2 linked regions of the Pararhizobium sp. A13 genome follow. The protein of the gene in region 1 interacts with the protein of each later gene in a pairwise test. Links are inferred from orthologs where the notes say so. Each region holds a gene or a part of one and is shown in the gene's direction. Other genes may lie near its edges.

What was found. The genes of interacting proteins can lie anywhere in the genome.
Region 2: the proteins of WI754_RS15520 (region 1) and WI754_RS03020 interact in binary tests that used the Escherichia coli proteins (3 or more experiments, as listed by UniProt). The link is inferred for Pararhizobium sp. A13 from one-to-one orthologs.

Annotation. Positions count from the first base shown.
Region 1 is NZ_CP149510.1:3,146,160-3,153,628, forward strand. Bases 2,352-5,056 are described here. They hold WI754_RS15520 (single-stranded DNA-binding protein), read left to right. Parts: upstream 2,352-3,289; coding sequence 3,290-3,823; downstream 3,824-5,056. Other genes in these bases: uvrA (excinuclease ABC subunit UvrA), read right to left, coding at 2,352-3,022; WI754_RS15525 (MarC family protein), read right to left, coding at 3,900-4,526; gyrA (DNA gyrase subunit A), read left to right, coding at 4,760-5,056. Also shown: WI754_RS15510 (DUF72 domain-containing protein), read right to left, coding at 1-76; more of uvrA, read right to left, coding at 101-2,351; more of gyrA, read left to right, coding at 5,057-7,469. UniProt on the Escherichia coli protein: Plays an important role in DNA replication, recombination and repair. Binds to ssDNA and to an array of partner proteins to recruit them to their sites of action during DNA metabolism. Acts as a sliding platform that migrates on DNA via reptation.
Region 2 is NZ_CP149510.1:634,462-642,204, reverse strand. Bases 1,643-4,621 are described here. They hold WI754_RS03020 (primosomal protein N'), read left to right. Parts: upstream 1,643-2,019; coding sequence 2,020-4,224; downstream 4,225-4,621. Other genes in these bases: WI754_RS03015 (DUF4345 domain-containing protein), read left to right, coding at 4,552-4,621; fsa (fructose-6-phosphate aldolase), read right to left, coding at 1,643-1,937. In the rest of the region: WI754_RS03030 (methyl-accepting chemotaxis protein), read left to right, coding at 1-1,190; more of fsa, read right to left, coding at 1,284-1,642; more of WI754_RS03015, read left to right, coding at 4,622-4,938; WI754_RS03010 (F0F1 ATP synthase subunit delta), read left to right, coding at 5,201-5,767; WI754_RS03000 (hypothetical protein), read left to right, coding at 6,798-7,295; WI754_RS02995 (F0F1 ATP synthase subunit gamma), read left to right, coding at 7,323-7,743.

The DNA of each region.
Region 1 (7,469 bases):
CCGGATAGAACGTCCCCTCCCAAGGATCGAAGGTCCAGCCGCCGATGCCGCAGCGGATCGTGCCTGATTTGGTCATGCTGTCTCCCCCTCGCGTTACCTTTTACTCCGCCGCTTCCGCCTTACGGATCGGGCGTCTTTCCAACAGCTCCTTCAAGAAGGCCCCGGTATGCGACCGCTTTTCCTTGACGATGTCCTCTGGCGTTCCTGCTGCAATGACCTCGCCGCCGCCGTCGCCACCTTCGGGGCCGAAATCGATCACCCAGTCGGCGGTCTTGATGACCTCGAGATTGTGCTCGATGACGACGACCGAATTGCCCTGATTGACGAGTTCATGCAGAACTTCAAGAAGTTTGGCTACATCATGGAAATGCAATCCAGTTGTTGGTTCATCCAGAATATAGAGCGTGCGCCCGGTCGAACGCTTCGACAGCTCCTTGGCAAGCTTGACGCGCTGCGCCTCGCCGCCCGAGAGCGTGTTGGCCTGCTGACCGACCTTGATGTAGCCGAGGCCGACCTGGTTGAGCGTGATCAGCTTGTCGCGCACGGCCGGAACGGCGGCGAAGAACTCGACTCCTTCTTCGACCGTCATGTCGAGCACATCGGCGATCGATTTGCCCTTGAAATGCACATCGAGCGTCTCGCGATTGTAGCGTTTGCCGTGGCAGACATCGCAGGTGACATAGACATCCGGCAGGAAGTGCATCTCGATCTTGATGACGCCGTCGCCCTGGCAGGCCTCGCAGCGGCCACCCTTGACATTGAAGGAGAAACGACCAGGCTGGTAGCCGCGCGCTTTTGCCTCCGGCAGGCCGGCAAACCAGTCGCGAATCGGGGTGAAGGCGCCGGTGTAGGTCGCCGGATTGGAGCGCGGCGTGCGGCCGATCGGCGACTGGTCGATGTCGATCACCTTGTCGATGTGTTCGAAACCGTCGATCCGGTCGTGTTCCGCCGGATTTTCGCGCGCGCCCATGATGCGGCGTGCGGCCGCCTTGTAGAGCGTCTCGATCAGGAAAGTTGACTTGCCGCCGCCCGATACGCCGGTGACCGCGGTGAAGATGCCGAGCGGGATCGAGGCCGTGACGTTCTTCAGATTGTTGGCGCGGGCGCCGACAACCGTGATTTCCTTTTTCTTCTTCAGTTTGCGCCGTTCGGACGGCACGGCGACCGAAAGTTCGCCGGAAAGATATCTTCCGGTCAGCGAGTTCGGATTGGCGATGATGTCGGACGGCGCGCCTTGCGCGACCACCTCGCCGCCATGGATGCCGGCGGCGGGTCCGATATCCACGACATAGTCGGAAGTCAGGATCGCATCCTCGTCGTGCTCGACGACGATCACCGTATTGCCGATGTCGCGCAGATGCCGAAGCGTCTCGAGCAGCCGGGCATTGTCGCGCTGATGCAGGCCGATCGACGGCTCGTCGAGCACGTAGAGCACGCCGGTCAGGCCCGAACCGATCTGCGAGGCCAGCCGGATACGCTGGCTTTCGCCGCCCGACAGCGTCCCAGAATTGCGCGAGAGGCTGAGATATTCCAGGCCCACATCGTTGAGGAAGCGCAGCCGCTCGCGGATTTCTTTCAGGATGCGAACGGCGATCTCGTTCTGCTTGGCATTCATATGGCCCGGCAGTGTCTCGAACCAGTCGCGCGCAACGCGGATCGACATATCGGTCACTTCGCCGATATGCAGCTTGTCGATCTTGACCGCTAACGCTTCCGGTTTCAGGCGGAAACCGTCGCAGGCAGGGCAGGGCGCCGCCGACATGTAGCGCTCGATTTCCTCGCGTGCCCAGGCACTGTCGGTCTCCTTCCAGCGCCGCTCCAGGTTGGGTACGATGCCTTCGAAGGTCTTGGTGGTGTTGTAGGACCGCGCACCGTCCTCGTAATGGAAACTGATCTTTTCGTCGGTGCCCTGCAGGATCGCATGCCTGGCTTCGTCGGACAGATCGCTCCATTTGTTTGACAGCTTGAAGCCAAACGCCTTGCCGAGGGCTTCGAGCGTCTGATTGTAGTAGGGCGACGAGGACTTGGCCCAGGGCGCGATGGCACCGTTCTTCAATGTCCGGTCGGGTTCCGGAACGATCAGCGCCTCATCGATCTTCTGCTGGCTGCCAAGACCGTCGCAGGTCGGGCAGGCACCGAACGGATTGTTGAACGAAAACAGCCGCGGCTCGATCTCCGAAATTGTGAAACCGGACACGGGGCATGCGAATTTTTCGGAGAACAGAACGCGCTCGTGCGTCTCGTTCAGCGACTTGTTGGCAGAGCCCCCCGCGGCCGTCTCTTCCGGCGGCAGCGGCTTGTCGGCGAATTCGGCGATGGCCAGGCCGTCGGCGAGCGTCAGGCAGGTTTCGAGACTGTCGGCCAGACGCGCCGTCAGGTCGGGGCGCACGACGACGCGGTCGACGACGACGTCGATGTCGTGCTTGTACTTCTTGTCGAGCGTCGGCGCCTCGGCGATCTCGTAGAACTGCCCGTCGATCTTGACGCGCTGAAAGCCCTTCTTCATCAGCTCGGCAAGCTCTTTCTTATACTCGCCCTTGCGGCCGCGCACGATCGGAGCCAGGATATAGAGCCGTGTTCCCTCACCGAAATCGATGACACGATCGACCATCTGGCTGACCGTCTGGCTTTCGATCGGCAGGCCGGTGGCTGGAGAATAGGGCACGCCGACGCGGGCAAACAGCAGGCGCATATAGTCGTAGATTTCGGTGACCGTGCCGACCGTCGAGCGCGGATTGCGCGAGGTCGTTTTCTGCTCGATCGAGATCGCCGGTGACAGCCCGTCGATCTGGTCGACATCCGGCTTCTGCATCATCTCGAGGAACTGACGGGCATAGGCCGAGAGACTCTCGACATAGCGGCGCTGGCCTTCCGCATAGATCGTGTCGAAAGCGAGCGACGATTTTCCGGAACCGGACAGGCCGGTCATGACGATCAGCTTGTTGCGCGGCAGGTCAAGGTCAATGCCCTTCAGATTGTGCTCGCGCGCGCCGCGGATGGAAATGGTCTTGAGTTCGCTCATCGTGTCCAGCTTTGTAAGTCCATTGAAAGCTCCTATTTAAGTACGGCATAGCGCATGTCGAGGCGCAATGCGAAAAACAGGCTGGCTTTCCCGAGTCGGTTGACAGGATATTACGAGTTTACTAGAACAAATAAAGAACAAACTTCAAAATCTGTTGTGGATGACGGGATGCAAAGGGGCGTATGGTGAGCTGTCAGCCGCTAAAGTGCGCGCTCTAAATTTTGGTGGCCGGGCAGCGATGCCGGGCGGGATAACAGGAAAAGCAAGATGGCGGGTAGTGTCAACAAGGTGATTTTGATCGGAAACCTCGGGGCCGACCCGGAAATCCGGCGCACGCAGGACGGCCGGCCGATCGCCAACCTGAACATCGCGACGTCGGAAACCTGGCGCGACCGCAATTCCGGCGAGCGCAAGGAAAAGACCGAGTGGCACCGCGTGGTGATCTTCAACGAGGGCCTCTGCAAGGTTGCCGAGCAATATCTGAAGAAGGGCGCCAAGGTTTATATCGAAGGCGCGCTGCAGACCCGCAAATGGCAGGACAAGGACGGCCAGGATCGCTATTCGACGGAAGTGGTGCTGCAGGGCTTCAACTCGACGCTGACGATGCTCGACGGCCGCGACGGCGGTGGCGCTGGTGCCGGCGCCGGTCGTGGCGGCTCGGACTACGGTGGCGGCAATCTCGGCGGAAGCTCCGGCAATTACGGCGACGACTACGATCGTCCGGCGTCTGCGCCTTCGGGCCGCTCCAGCGGGGGCGGCGGAAACTTTTCACGCGACATGGACGACGACATTCCGTTCTGATTCTGCCAATTGCGGCACAACAAAAGAAGGCCCGGGAAACCGGGCCTTCTTGCGTCAGGGGTGAGGCGTGACTGCCTCACGCGAAAGCCGACTTCACGCCATCGACGACGAACTGGACGGCGAGAGCCGCCAGAATGACGCCGAGCAGTCGTGTCAGGATGGCGCGGCCGGTGACGCCGAGAAACCTGTCGATGCGCTCGGCAATGACGAGTGCGGCAAAGAGAAGGGCCAGACAGAAGGCGATAACGAGAATGAGCTGAGCCCTGTCGATGGTGGCGGAGAGGGATCCCGACAAAAGGATCGTCGCCGAGATCGCGCCGGGACCGGCAATCAGGGGCAATGCCAGCGGAAACACTGCGATATTGTGAATGTGGTCGCGGGTGATGGCCGCTTCGCCGGTTTTTTCCTTCCGCTCATTTCTTTTCTCGAAGATCATCTCGAAGGCGATCCAGAAGAGCAACAGGCCGCCGGCGATCCGGAACGCGCCGATCGAAATGCCCAACAGCGAAAGGATGCCGTTGCCGAACAGGGCAAAGGCCGAGAGAATGAAGAAGGCGATCAGCGTGCCGCGGCGCGCCACAAGGAACCGTTGTTGGCGGCTCATGCCCGTGGTCAGGCTGAGGAAGATCGGCGCGAGGCCGGGTGGATCGATGGTGACCAGAATGGTGGTCAGCGCATTGATCAGAAGGTCGAAGTGTGACATCCGATGTCCCCGTCGCGGCCTTGTTTATGATCGCCGTCTCATGGATTGTTAGGCGACCGGATCGACGAAGGAAAGAGCCGTTTCGGACCGTTCCTTCGCTTTTGCCTTGCAAATGCCATCCATAGCGCCGAAGAGCCTAAAAGGCTGTTCAAAACCCGGCCCCGAAATTGGCGCTCGCCAATGCATTCGGCTATAAAAATCTGTCTGATTCTGAACAAAGATCGTGATCGAAATTGACTGAACAAACCACACCCGGCGGCGGCAAGAATCCACCAGGCATCGAGCCTATTTCCATCATGGAGGAAATGCAGCGGTCGTATCTCGATTACGCCATGAGCGTCATCGTCAGCCGCGCTCTTCCCGATGTCCGCGACGGTCTGAAGCCGGTTCACCGCCGCATCCTCTGGGGGATGAGCGAACTCGGCATCGACTGGAACAAGAAATACGTCAAATGCGCCCGCGTCACCGGTGACGTGATGGGTAAATACCACCCGCACGGCAACATGGCGATTTACGACGCCCTGGCGCGCATGGCGCAGCCTTGGTCGTTGCGTCTGCCGCTGATCGACGGTCAGGGCAATTTCGGCTCCATCGACGGCGATCCACCGGCGGCCGAACGCTACACGGAATGCCGGCTGCAGAAGGCAGCGCATGCGCTGCTCGACGACCTCGACAAGGAAACGGTCGATTTCCGCGACAACTATGACGGTACGCTGAACGAACCCTCGGTCGTTCCGGCCAAGTTCCCGAATCTGCTGGTCAATGGCGCAGGCGGCATCGCGGTCGGCATGGCGACGAACATCCCGCCGCACAACCTGATGGAAGTCATCAACGGCTGCATCGCGCTGATCGACGATCCGGCGCTCGAACTGCCGCAATTGATGGAGATCATTCCCGGACCGGACTTCCCGACCGGCGCCTTCATCCTTGGCCGCTCCGGCATCCGCTCGGCCTATGAGACGGGCCGCGGCTCGGTCATCATGCGCGGCCGCGCCACCATCGAACCGATGCGCGGCGATCGCGAACAGATCATCATCACCGAAGTTCCCTATCAGGTGAACAAGGCGACGATGATCGAGAAGATGGCAGAACTGGTCAAGGACAAGCGCATCGAGGGCATTTCCGACCTGCGCGACGAATCCGACCGCCAGGGCTACCGCGTCGTCGTCGAACTCAAGCGCGACGCCAATGCGGAGGTCATCCTCAACCAGCTTTATCGCTACACGCCGCTGCAGACCTCCTTCGGCTGCAACATGGTGGCGCTGAACGGCGGCAAGCCGGAGCAGATGACGCTGCTCGACATGCTGCGCGCCTTCGTGGCCTTCCGCGAGGAAGTCATCAGCCGGCGCACGAAGTACCTGCTGCGCAAGGCGCGTGAGCGCGCGCACGTTCTGGTCGGTCTCGCCATTGCGGTTGCCAATATCGACGAGATCATCAAGCTGATCCGCGAGGCGCCGGATCCGCAGACCGCCCGCGAGCAATTGATGACGCGCCGCTGGCCTGCCTCCGATGTCGAGAGCCTGATCCGGCTGATCGACGATCCGCGCCACCGGATCAATGAGGACCTCACCTACAACCTGTCGGAAGAGCAGGCGAGGGCGATCCTTGAACTTCGTCTCGCCCGCCTGACGGCGCTTGGACGTGACGAAATCGGCGACGAACTCAACAAGATCGGCACCGAGATCAGCGATTATCTGGACATCCTCTCCTCGCGCGTCCGCATCATGACGATCGTGAAGGACGAGCTTATAGCCGTGCGCGACGAATTCGGCACGCCGCGCCGCACCGAGATCGTCGAAGGCGGTCCGGACATGGACGATGAGGATCTGATCGCCCAGGAAGACATGGTCATCACCGTGTCCCACCTCGGCTATATCAAGCGGGTGCCGCTGACGACCTACCGGGCGCAGCGTCGCGGCGGCAAGGGCCGCTCCGGCATGGCGACGCGCGACGAGGATTTCGTGACGAGGCTTTTCGTCGCCAACACGCACACGCCGATCCTGTTCTTCTCCTCGCGTGGCATCGTCTACAAGGAGAAGGTCTGGCGTCTGCCGATCGGAACGCCGCAGTCGCGCGGCAAGGCACTGATCAACATGCTGCCACTCGAAGCCGGCGAACGCATCACCACGATCATGCCGCTGCCTGAGGACGAGAGCACTTGGGAAAACCTCGACGTGATGTTCTCGACCACCCGCGGCACGGTTCGCCGCAACAAGCTGTCGGATTTCGTCCAGGTCAACCGCAACGGCAAGATCGCCATGAAGCTCGAGGAGGAGGGTGATGAAATCCTCTCCGTCGAGACCTGTACCGATCAGGACGACGTCCTTCTAACGACGGCTCTCGGCCAGTGCATCCGGTTCCCAGTCGATGATGTGCGCGTCTTCGCGGGCCGAAACTCGATCGGCGTCCGCGGCATCTCGCTCGGTGAAAACGACAGGATCATCTCGATGACCATCGTCGGCCATGTCGGTGCCGAGCCTTGGGAACGCGCTGCCTACCTGAAGCGCGCCGCGGCAGAACGGCGCGCGGCAACCGGCGAAGACGAGGAAATCGCTCTGGTCGGCGAAGAGGTGACTGAGGAAGGTCAACTTGACGAGGCCCGTTACGAGGAACTGAAGGCGCGCGAACAGTTCGTGCTGACGGTCTCGGTCAAGGGATTCGGCAAGCGGTCGTCCACCTACGATTTCCGCACCTCCGGCCGCGGTGGCAAGGGCATCCGCGCGACGGACACGTCGAAGACGGGCGAAATCGGCGAACTCGTCGCAGCCTTCCCGGTCGAAGACAACGATCAGATCATGTTGGTGTCGGATGGCGGCCAGCTGATCCGCGTGCCTGTCAACGGCATCCGCCTTGCCAGCCGCGCGACCAAGGGTGTGACGATCTTCTCGACAGCCAAGGACGAGAAGGTCGTCTCGGTCGAGCGGATCAGCGAGCCGGAATCCG
Region 2 (7,743 bases), 2.5 Mb from region 1 along the record:
GCCGCCGTGCGGTACAGCCGCTGGCGGCGATGTCGTCCTACATGCAGACGCTTGCCGCCGGCGACTATGGCCGGGACGTTCCCTATGCGGGCCGCTCGGACGAGATCGGCGCGGTCGCAAAATCCGTCGCCATCTTCCGCGAGGCGGCGATCGAGCGGCGCAATGCGCGCGCGCGCGCCGACGACGAGCGCCGGCAGCAGGACGAGCGTGACGCCGTTCTTGGCCGTCAGAAGGATGCCGAGGAGGCAAGGCGCCTGCAGGTGATCGAGCAGGTGACGCGCGGGCTGGAGCGCCTGTCGAACGGCGATCTTTCGGTCCGCATCGAACAGCCGTTTGCCGCGGATTACGAAGAGCTGCGGACGGAGTTCAACGGCAGCGTCGAACGCCTGGCCGAGACGATTTCCACTGTACTGCACACCTCCGCGCGGCTGAGGACCAATTCCTCCGAAATTGCCGGTGCAACCGACGATCTGGCGAAACGGACGGAGTTGCAGGCAGCTTCCCTCGAGCAAACCGCGTCGGCCTTTGACGAAATCACCGTCACGGTGCGCAACTCCTCGGAGCGTGCGCGTGAAGCAAGCACGGTGATGGCCGCGGCAAAAGACGGCGCGGAGAAATCGGCCCTCGTCGTGCGGGACGCTGTTGCCGCCATGGAGCGGATCGCCGGTTCGTCGACGCAGATTCGCCAGATCATCACCGTCATCGACGAGATCGCCTTCCAGACCAACCTGCTTGCACTGAACGCCGGTGTCGAGGCCGCGCGGGCCGGCGATGCGGGCAAGGGCTTTGCGGTCGTCGCCCAGGAAGTGCGCGAACTGGCCGGCCGTTCGGCAAAAGCGGCGCGGGAAATCACGACGCTCATCGAGTCCTCGGCCCGCGAGGTCGCCGGCGGTGTGCAACTCGTCAACCAGACCGGTGCCGCGCTGACCGGCATCGAAGGACACGTGCTGCAGGTAACCGGCCTCATCGGCGCAATCGTTACCGCCGCCGGAGAGCAAACGGCCGCCCTTTCCGACATCAATACAGCCTTGCACCGGATGGACCAGATGACCCAGCAGAATGCGGCGATGGTCGAACAGACCAACGCTGCGTGCCGCGAACTCAGCGATGAAGTGCAGGACCTGAACCGCGTTGCCGAGCGTTTCCAGGTTTCCGCAGTCGCCGGGATGCATGCACGGCGGGCGGCTTAACGCTTCCCGCCTGCAGCCGCCTGACGGCTGTCCAAGCAAAAAGCCCCGCGATTGTCTCGCGAGGCTTCCATCTCAATTCATGCCCAAAAATAATCAGGCGATCTTCTGGCCGGTCTTGGCCCAGTCGGCGAGGAAGGTTTCGAGGCCCTTGTCGGTCAGCGGGTGCTTGACGAGGGCCTTCAGCGTTGCCGGCGGCGCCGTGATGACGTCGGCGCCGATCAGGGCTGCTTCCTTGACGTGGTTGACGGTACGGATCGAGGCGGCGAGGATTTCGGTCTCGTAGCCGTAATTGTCGAAGATCTGGCGGATTTCGCGGATCAGGTCCATGCCGTCGAAGGCGATGTCGTCGAGACGGCCGACGAAGGGCGATACGAAGGTCGCGCCCGCCTTGGCGGCGAGCAGCGCCTGGTTGGCCGAGAAGCACAGCGTCACGTTGGTCAGGTGTCCGTCGGAGGACAGGTTCTTGCAGGCCTTGAGGCCGTCGAGCGTCAGCGGCACCTTGATGCAGATGTTGTCGGCGATCTTCGAAATGACAGCCGCTTCCTTCATGATCGATTCGTAATCGGTCGCCGCGACCTCGGCCGAAACCGGGCCTTCGACGATGCCGCAGATTTCCTTCGTCACTTCGAGGATGTTGCGGCCGGACTTCAGGATCAGCGACGGATTGGTCGTCACGCCGTCGACGAGTCCGAGGTCGTTCAACTCCCGGATTTCATTCACATCGGCTGTATCGACAAAAAATTTCATGGGATTCTCCCTTGGGACACACGGGCTGCTTTGTTGTTTCGGGGGTTTTCTTTAACGCAATCCGAAGGCAAGGTCACGGCCGATGACCGAAGATTCGACCGATTTGTTTGACGGCCTGTTTGCCCGCAGGGTCGTGCCCGTTCTGGTGCCGATGCCCGCCCCGAAAGCCTATTCCTATGCCGTGCAGGAAGGAATGGCCGTCGAACCCGGGTCGATCGTGCAGGTGCCGCTCGGACCCCGCCAGGTGATGGGCGTGGTCTGGGACGGCGTTGAGGATGACGGCATCGATCCGAAGAAGCTCAAGGCCATCACCCAGGTCTTCGATTGCCCACCGCTGGCGAAAGACATGCGCGCCTTCCTCGACTGGGTCGCCGCTTACACCGTCTCGCCACCCGGCCTCGTCGCCCGCATGGCGCTGCGCGCGCCCGCCGCCTTCGATCCCGAGCCGATGGTCGAGGGGCTACGGCTCACTGATACCCGGCCCGAGCGCATGACGTTGGCGCGCGAGCGGGTGATCGCTGCCGCCGACAACGGGTTTGCCTGGACGCGATCGGGCTTGGCGCATGCGGCCGGCACGTCTTCGAGCGTCATCGACGGGCTCGTGGCGCAGGGCGTGTTCGAAACCGTCTTCATGGCGCCGCCGCCGGTGGTGGCAGCGCCCGATCCGGACTATGTCGAGCATCGCCTCGAAGGACCGCAGAAACAGGCGGCACAGGACCTGCTGGAGAGTGTCGAAACCGGGGGCTTCTCCGTCTCGCTGATCGACGGCATCACCGGCTCCGGCAAGACCGAGGTCTATTTCGAGGCGATCGCCGCGACGCTGAAAGCCGGCAAGCAGGTGCTGATCCTTTTGCCGGAAATCGCGCTGACGGCGAGCTTCCTCGAGCGATTCCAGGATCGCTTCGGCTCGAAACCGGCCGAATGGCATTCCGACCTTGCCCCGCGCACCCGTGAAAAAGTCTGGCGGCAGGTGACGGAGGGTGGCGTGCGTGTCGTCGCCGGAGCCCGCTCCGCGCTTTTCCTGCCATTCGAGAATCTCGGCCTGATCGTTGTCGATGAGGAACATGACCCGGCCTACAAGCAAGAAGACCGCGTCTTCTACAATGCGCGCGACATGGCGGTTGTGCGTGCCCGTATCGGCGATTTTCCGATCGTGCTGGTCTCGGCGACACCTTCGGTCGAGAGTCGGGTGAACGGCGATCTCGGCCGCTACAGGCCGATCCATTTGCCGACGCGTTTTGGTGATGCGGCGCTCCCCGATCTCGGCGTGGTCGATATGCGCCGGCATCCGCCGGCGCGCGGCGGCTTCCTGTCGCCGGTGCTGCTCAACCAGATCGGCAAGGCCGTCGGGCGCGGCGAACAGGCACTGCTGTTCCTCAATCGCCGCGGTTATGCGCCGCTGACGCTCTGCCGCGTTTGCGGCCATCGCTTCCAGTGCCCGGATTGTTCGAGCTGGCTGGTCGAGCACCGGTTCCGCGGTCAGATCCAGTGCCATCACTGCGGTTATTCGGAAAGGACGCCGGAAGCGTGCCCCGAATGCGGCACGTTCGATCATCTGGTTGCCTGCGGTCCCGGCGTCGAACGCATCGCCGAAGAGGTCGACCGGCATTTTCCCGACGCCCGTACCATCGTGCTCTCCTCCGACCTGATGGGGGTCAAGCGGCTCAGGCTGGAACTGGACGCCATTGCCCGCGGTGAGGCGGATATCGTCGTCGGCACGCAGCTTGTCGCCAAGGGGCATAATTTTCCGATGATGACCTTCGTCGGCATCGTCGATGCCGATATCGGTCTTGCCAATGGGGATCCGCGGGCGGCTGAGCGAACGTTCCAGCTCTTGAGCCAGGTCACGGGCCGGGCAGGGCGCACGGGTCTGAAGTCGCTCGGTCTGCTGCAGACCTACCAGCCGCAGCATCCGGTGATGCAGGCAATCGTCTCCGGCGATTCGGAGGCCTTTTACGAGCGCGAGATCAACGAGCGCGAGAAGGCGCTCTTGCCGCCGTTCGGACGGCTGGCCTCCGTTATCGTTTCGGCGGACACCCGCGCTGATGCCGAAGGCCATGCGCGCGGTCTGCGGCAGGCCGCACCCCGCGTCAGCGGCATCAGTATTCTCGGGCCCGCCGAAGCGCCGCTTGCGCTCATCCGCGGCCGCCATCGCTTCCGCCTTCTGGTGCACGGCCGCCGCAACAGCGACATGCAGGCGTTCGTGAAGACCATGCTCGCCAGCGGACCAAAGGTGCGCGGCTCGGTCAGCGTCCAGCTCGACATCGATCCGCAGAGTTTTCTGTGAGGTGGCAGCAGGCCGTTCTTCCTCTCTTGCCGCTGGTAAATCCTCCGTCATCCTCGGGCGAGCGCAGCGAGTTCGGGGATCCAGCAGCGCCGCGTCTGCGGCGCTGAAGACTCTCTGCCGTCGGAGACAAAAGTCTTCTCGACGCGCGGCGGGATCCATGTGACAGGCACAGGGATGACGGAGGAGAATGGGTGCCGACCTAACTTGGCAGTTCAGCCAAGCGTTCGAAAGGTGTGCGAGGCGTCGTCGAATTTCGCTTGTCTGCTGATTCCCTTTCATACGCACTTGGGTTAGATGAGGGAAATCAGGCTGAAGCGGGGGCATGCCATGGAGTTCTACATTCCGACGGAGACGGGAGAATTCCTGGCGTTCTGTGCGGCCGTCGTCACCGCTTTGATCGGGCTTCTGTTTCTCTTTGTCCCGGGCGTCGCCTTTCGTGCTGTGGGCATTGATCTGCGCGAAGGCCGGCGGGGTGGTTATGCCGAGGCGCGCTCGACCATGGGCGGCTTTCATCTCGGGCTTGGCATCGCAGCCCTCCTTCTCGCCCAGCCGATGGTCTATCTGGCGCTCGGTGCCGCCTTCGCGCTCGCCGCCTTCGGCCGCATCCTCTCGATGCTGTCGGATAGCGGCAATACGGTTGTGAACTGGCTGTTCCTGATTGTTCAGATCGTACTTGCGGCTTTACCCCTGGCCTATGTCTTCGGCCTCACCTGAGGGCGTTTTGGCGCGGGCACAGGGAGACGTCGTCAGCTCATACCCAATTTTTGGCAAAATTTGGCCAAAAGGATGCAGACTTATCGCGCATTCGTGCTCTTCGCGTGTTGCGAGTCCAGATATCCTATGCTAGACGAACCGCGACTTGTGGGGGAAGCAGGCCGCCCGGCCTGTGCATCCTTTAAAATATAGCAACAAATTCAAGGTGTTGGGTTTACGGTTCTCCGCAGACATCGCCCTTGGATTAAAATCAGAGAAGCTTGTGCCCGTGGCAGACACATCCCAGCTTATTTCCGGTGTTGCAGAAAGGTACGCGTCTTCGCTTTTCGATCTCGCGCTGGAAGCGGGATCGGTGGAGAGCGTCGGGTCTGATCTGGATACGTTCCAGCGCATGATCGATGACAGTGCCGATCTGAAGCGTCTCATTGTCAGCCCGGTCTTTTCCGCCGACGACCAGTTCAAGGCCATTTCCGCGATCGTCGCGAAGGCCGGCATCGCGGGTCTGGTCGGCAACTTCCTGAAAGTTGTTGCACGCAATCGCCGCCTGTTCGCGGTTCCCGGCATCGTCAAGTCGTATCGCGAAACTGCCGCCCGTCATCGGGGCGAGGTTGCCGCTGAAGTGACTTCGGCCCATGCGCTGACGGCAGCGCAGCAAACTGAATTGAAGGCGGCGCTCAAGGGCGTCACCGGCAAAGACGTGGCGGTCAACGTCACCGTCGATCCGTCTATTCTCGGTGGTTTGATCGTCAAGGTCGGGTCCCGCCAGATTGACACTTCCCTTCGCACAAAGCTCTCGAGCCTTAAGCTTGCACTGAAAGAGGTCGGCTGATGGATATCCGCGCCGCGGAAATTTCCGCAATTCTGAAAGATCAAATCAAAAACTTCGGCCAGGAGGCGGTAGTCTCCGAAGTCGGTCAGGTGCTCTCCGTCGGTGACGGTATTGCCCGCGTCTACGGTCTGGACAACGTCCAGGCTGGCGAGATGGTTGAATTCCCGGGTGGAATTCGCGGCATGGCGCTGAACCTCGAAGCCGACAACGTCGGTGTCGTTATTTTCGGCGCCGACCGTGAAATCAAGGAAGGCGACACCGTTAAGCGGACCGGCGCCATCGTTGACGTGCCGGTTGGTCCGGAATTGCTCGGCCGCGTCGTCGACGCGCTCGGCAACCCGATCGACGGGAAGGGCCCGATCAATGCCAAGCAGCGCTCGCGCGTTGACGTCAAGGCTCCGGGCATCATCCCGCGCAAGTCGGTTCATGAGCCGATGTCGACCGGCCTCAAGGCCATCGACGCTCTGATCCCGGTCGGCCGCGGCCAGCGCGAGCTCGTCATCGGCGACCGCCAGACTGGCAAGACGGCGATCATCCTCGACACGATTCTGAACCAGAAGGCCATCCACGACAACGGTCCGGACAGCGAAAAGCTGTACTGCGTCTACGTCGCTATCGGCCAGAAGCGCTCGACCGTTGCGCAGTTCGTCAAGGTGCTCGAAGAGCGCGGCGCGCTGAAGTACTCGATCATCGTCGCTGCGACGGCTTCCGATCCGGCGCCGATGCAGTACCTTGCACCGTTCGCCGGTTGCGCCATGGGCGAATACTTCCGCGACAACGGCATGCACGCTCTCATCGGCTATGACGACCTGTCCAAGCAGGCCGTTTCCTATCGCCAGATGTCGCTGCTGCTGCGCCGCCCGCCGGGCCGCGAAGCTTACCCGGGCGACGTTTTCTACCTGCACTCCCGCCTTCTCGAGCGCGCTGCAAAGCTGTCGGACGAAAAGGGTGCTGGTTCGCTGACGGCTCTGCGGTCATCGAAACGCAGGGCAACGACGTTTCGGCGTTCATCCCGACCAACGTGATCTCGATCACCGACGGCCAGATCTTCCTTGAAACCGACCTGTTCTACCAGGGCATCCGCCCGGCCGTGAACGTCGGTCTGTCGGTCTCCCGCGTGGGTTCGGCCGCTCAGGTTAAGGCGATGAAGCAGGTTGCCGGCTCGATCAAGGGCGAACTTGCCCAGTATCGCGAAATGGCCGCCTTTGCCCAGTTCGGTTCGGACCTCGACGCTGCGACGCAGCGCCTCCTGAACCGCGGTGCCCGCCTGACCGAACTCCTGAAGCAGCCGCAGTTCTCGCCGCTGAAGACGGAAGAGCAGGTCGCGGTCATCTTCGCTGGCGTGAACGGCTACCTCGACAAGATCGCCGTCAACAAGGTTGGCGCGTTTGAGCAGGGTCTGCTGTCGTACATGCGTTCCGAAGGCAAGGACATTCTTGAAGCTATCCGCAAGGACAAGGCAATCAGCGATGACGTGAAGGGCAAGCTCAAGGCTGCCATCGACACGTTCGCGAAATCCTTCGCCTGATCGGGTTCCATTTAGGACGGATAACGGATGCCTTCACTTAAGGATCTGAAAAACAGGATCGCCTCCGTCAAGGCGACGCAGAAGATCACCAAGGCGATGAAAATGGTCGCCGCGGCGAAGCTTCGGCGTGCCCAGGAGGCGGCCGAGGCCGCCCGGCCTTATTCGCAGCGAATGAGCGCGGTTCTCTCGAACATCGCTCAGGCTGTGGGTTCGGACGACAGCGCGCCGCGCCTGATGACCGGCAACGGCCGCGACCAGACGCACCTGCTCGTGGTCTGCACGGCGGAACGCGGTCTTTGCGGCGGCTTCAACTCGCAGATCGCCCGCTACGCCCGTGACCACGTGCGCAAGCTGCTTGCCGATGGCAAGACGGTGAAGATCATCTGCGTCGGCAAGAAGGGCTTCGATATCCTGCGTCGCGAATTCGCCTCGTTGATCATCGACCGCG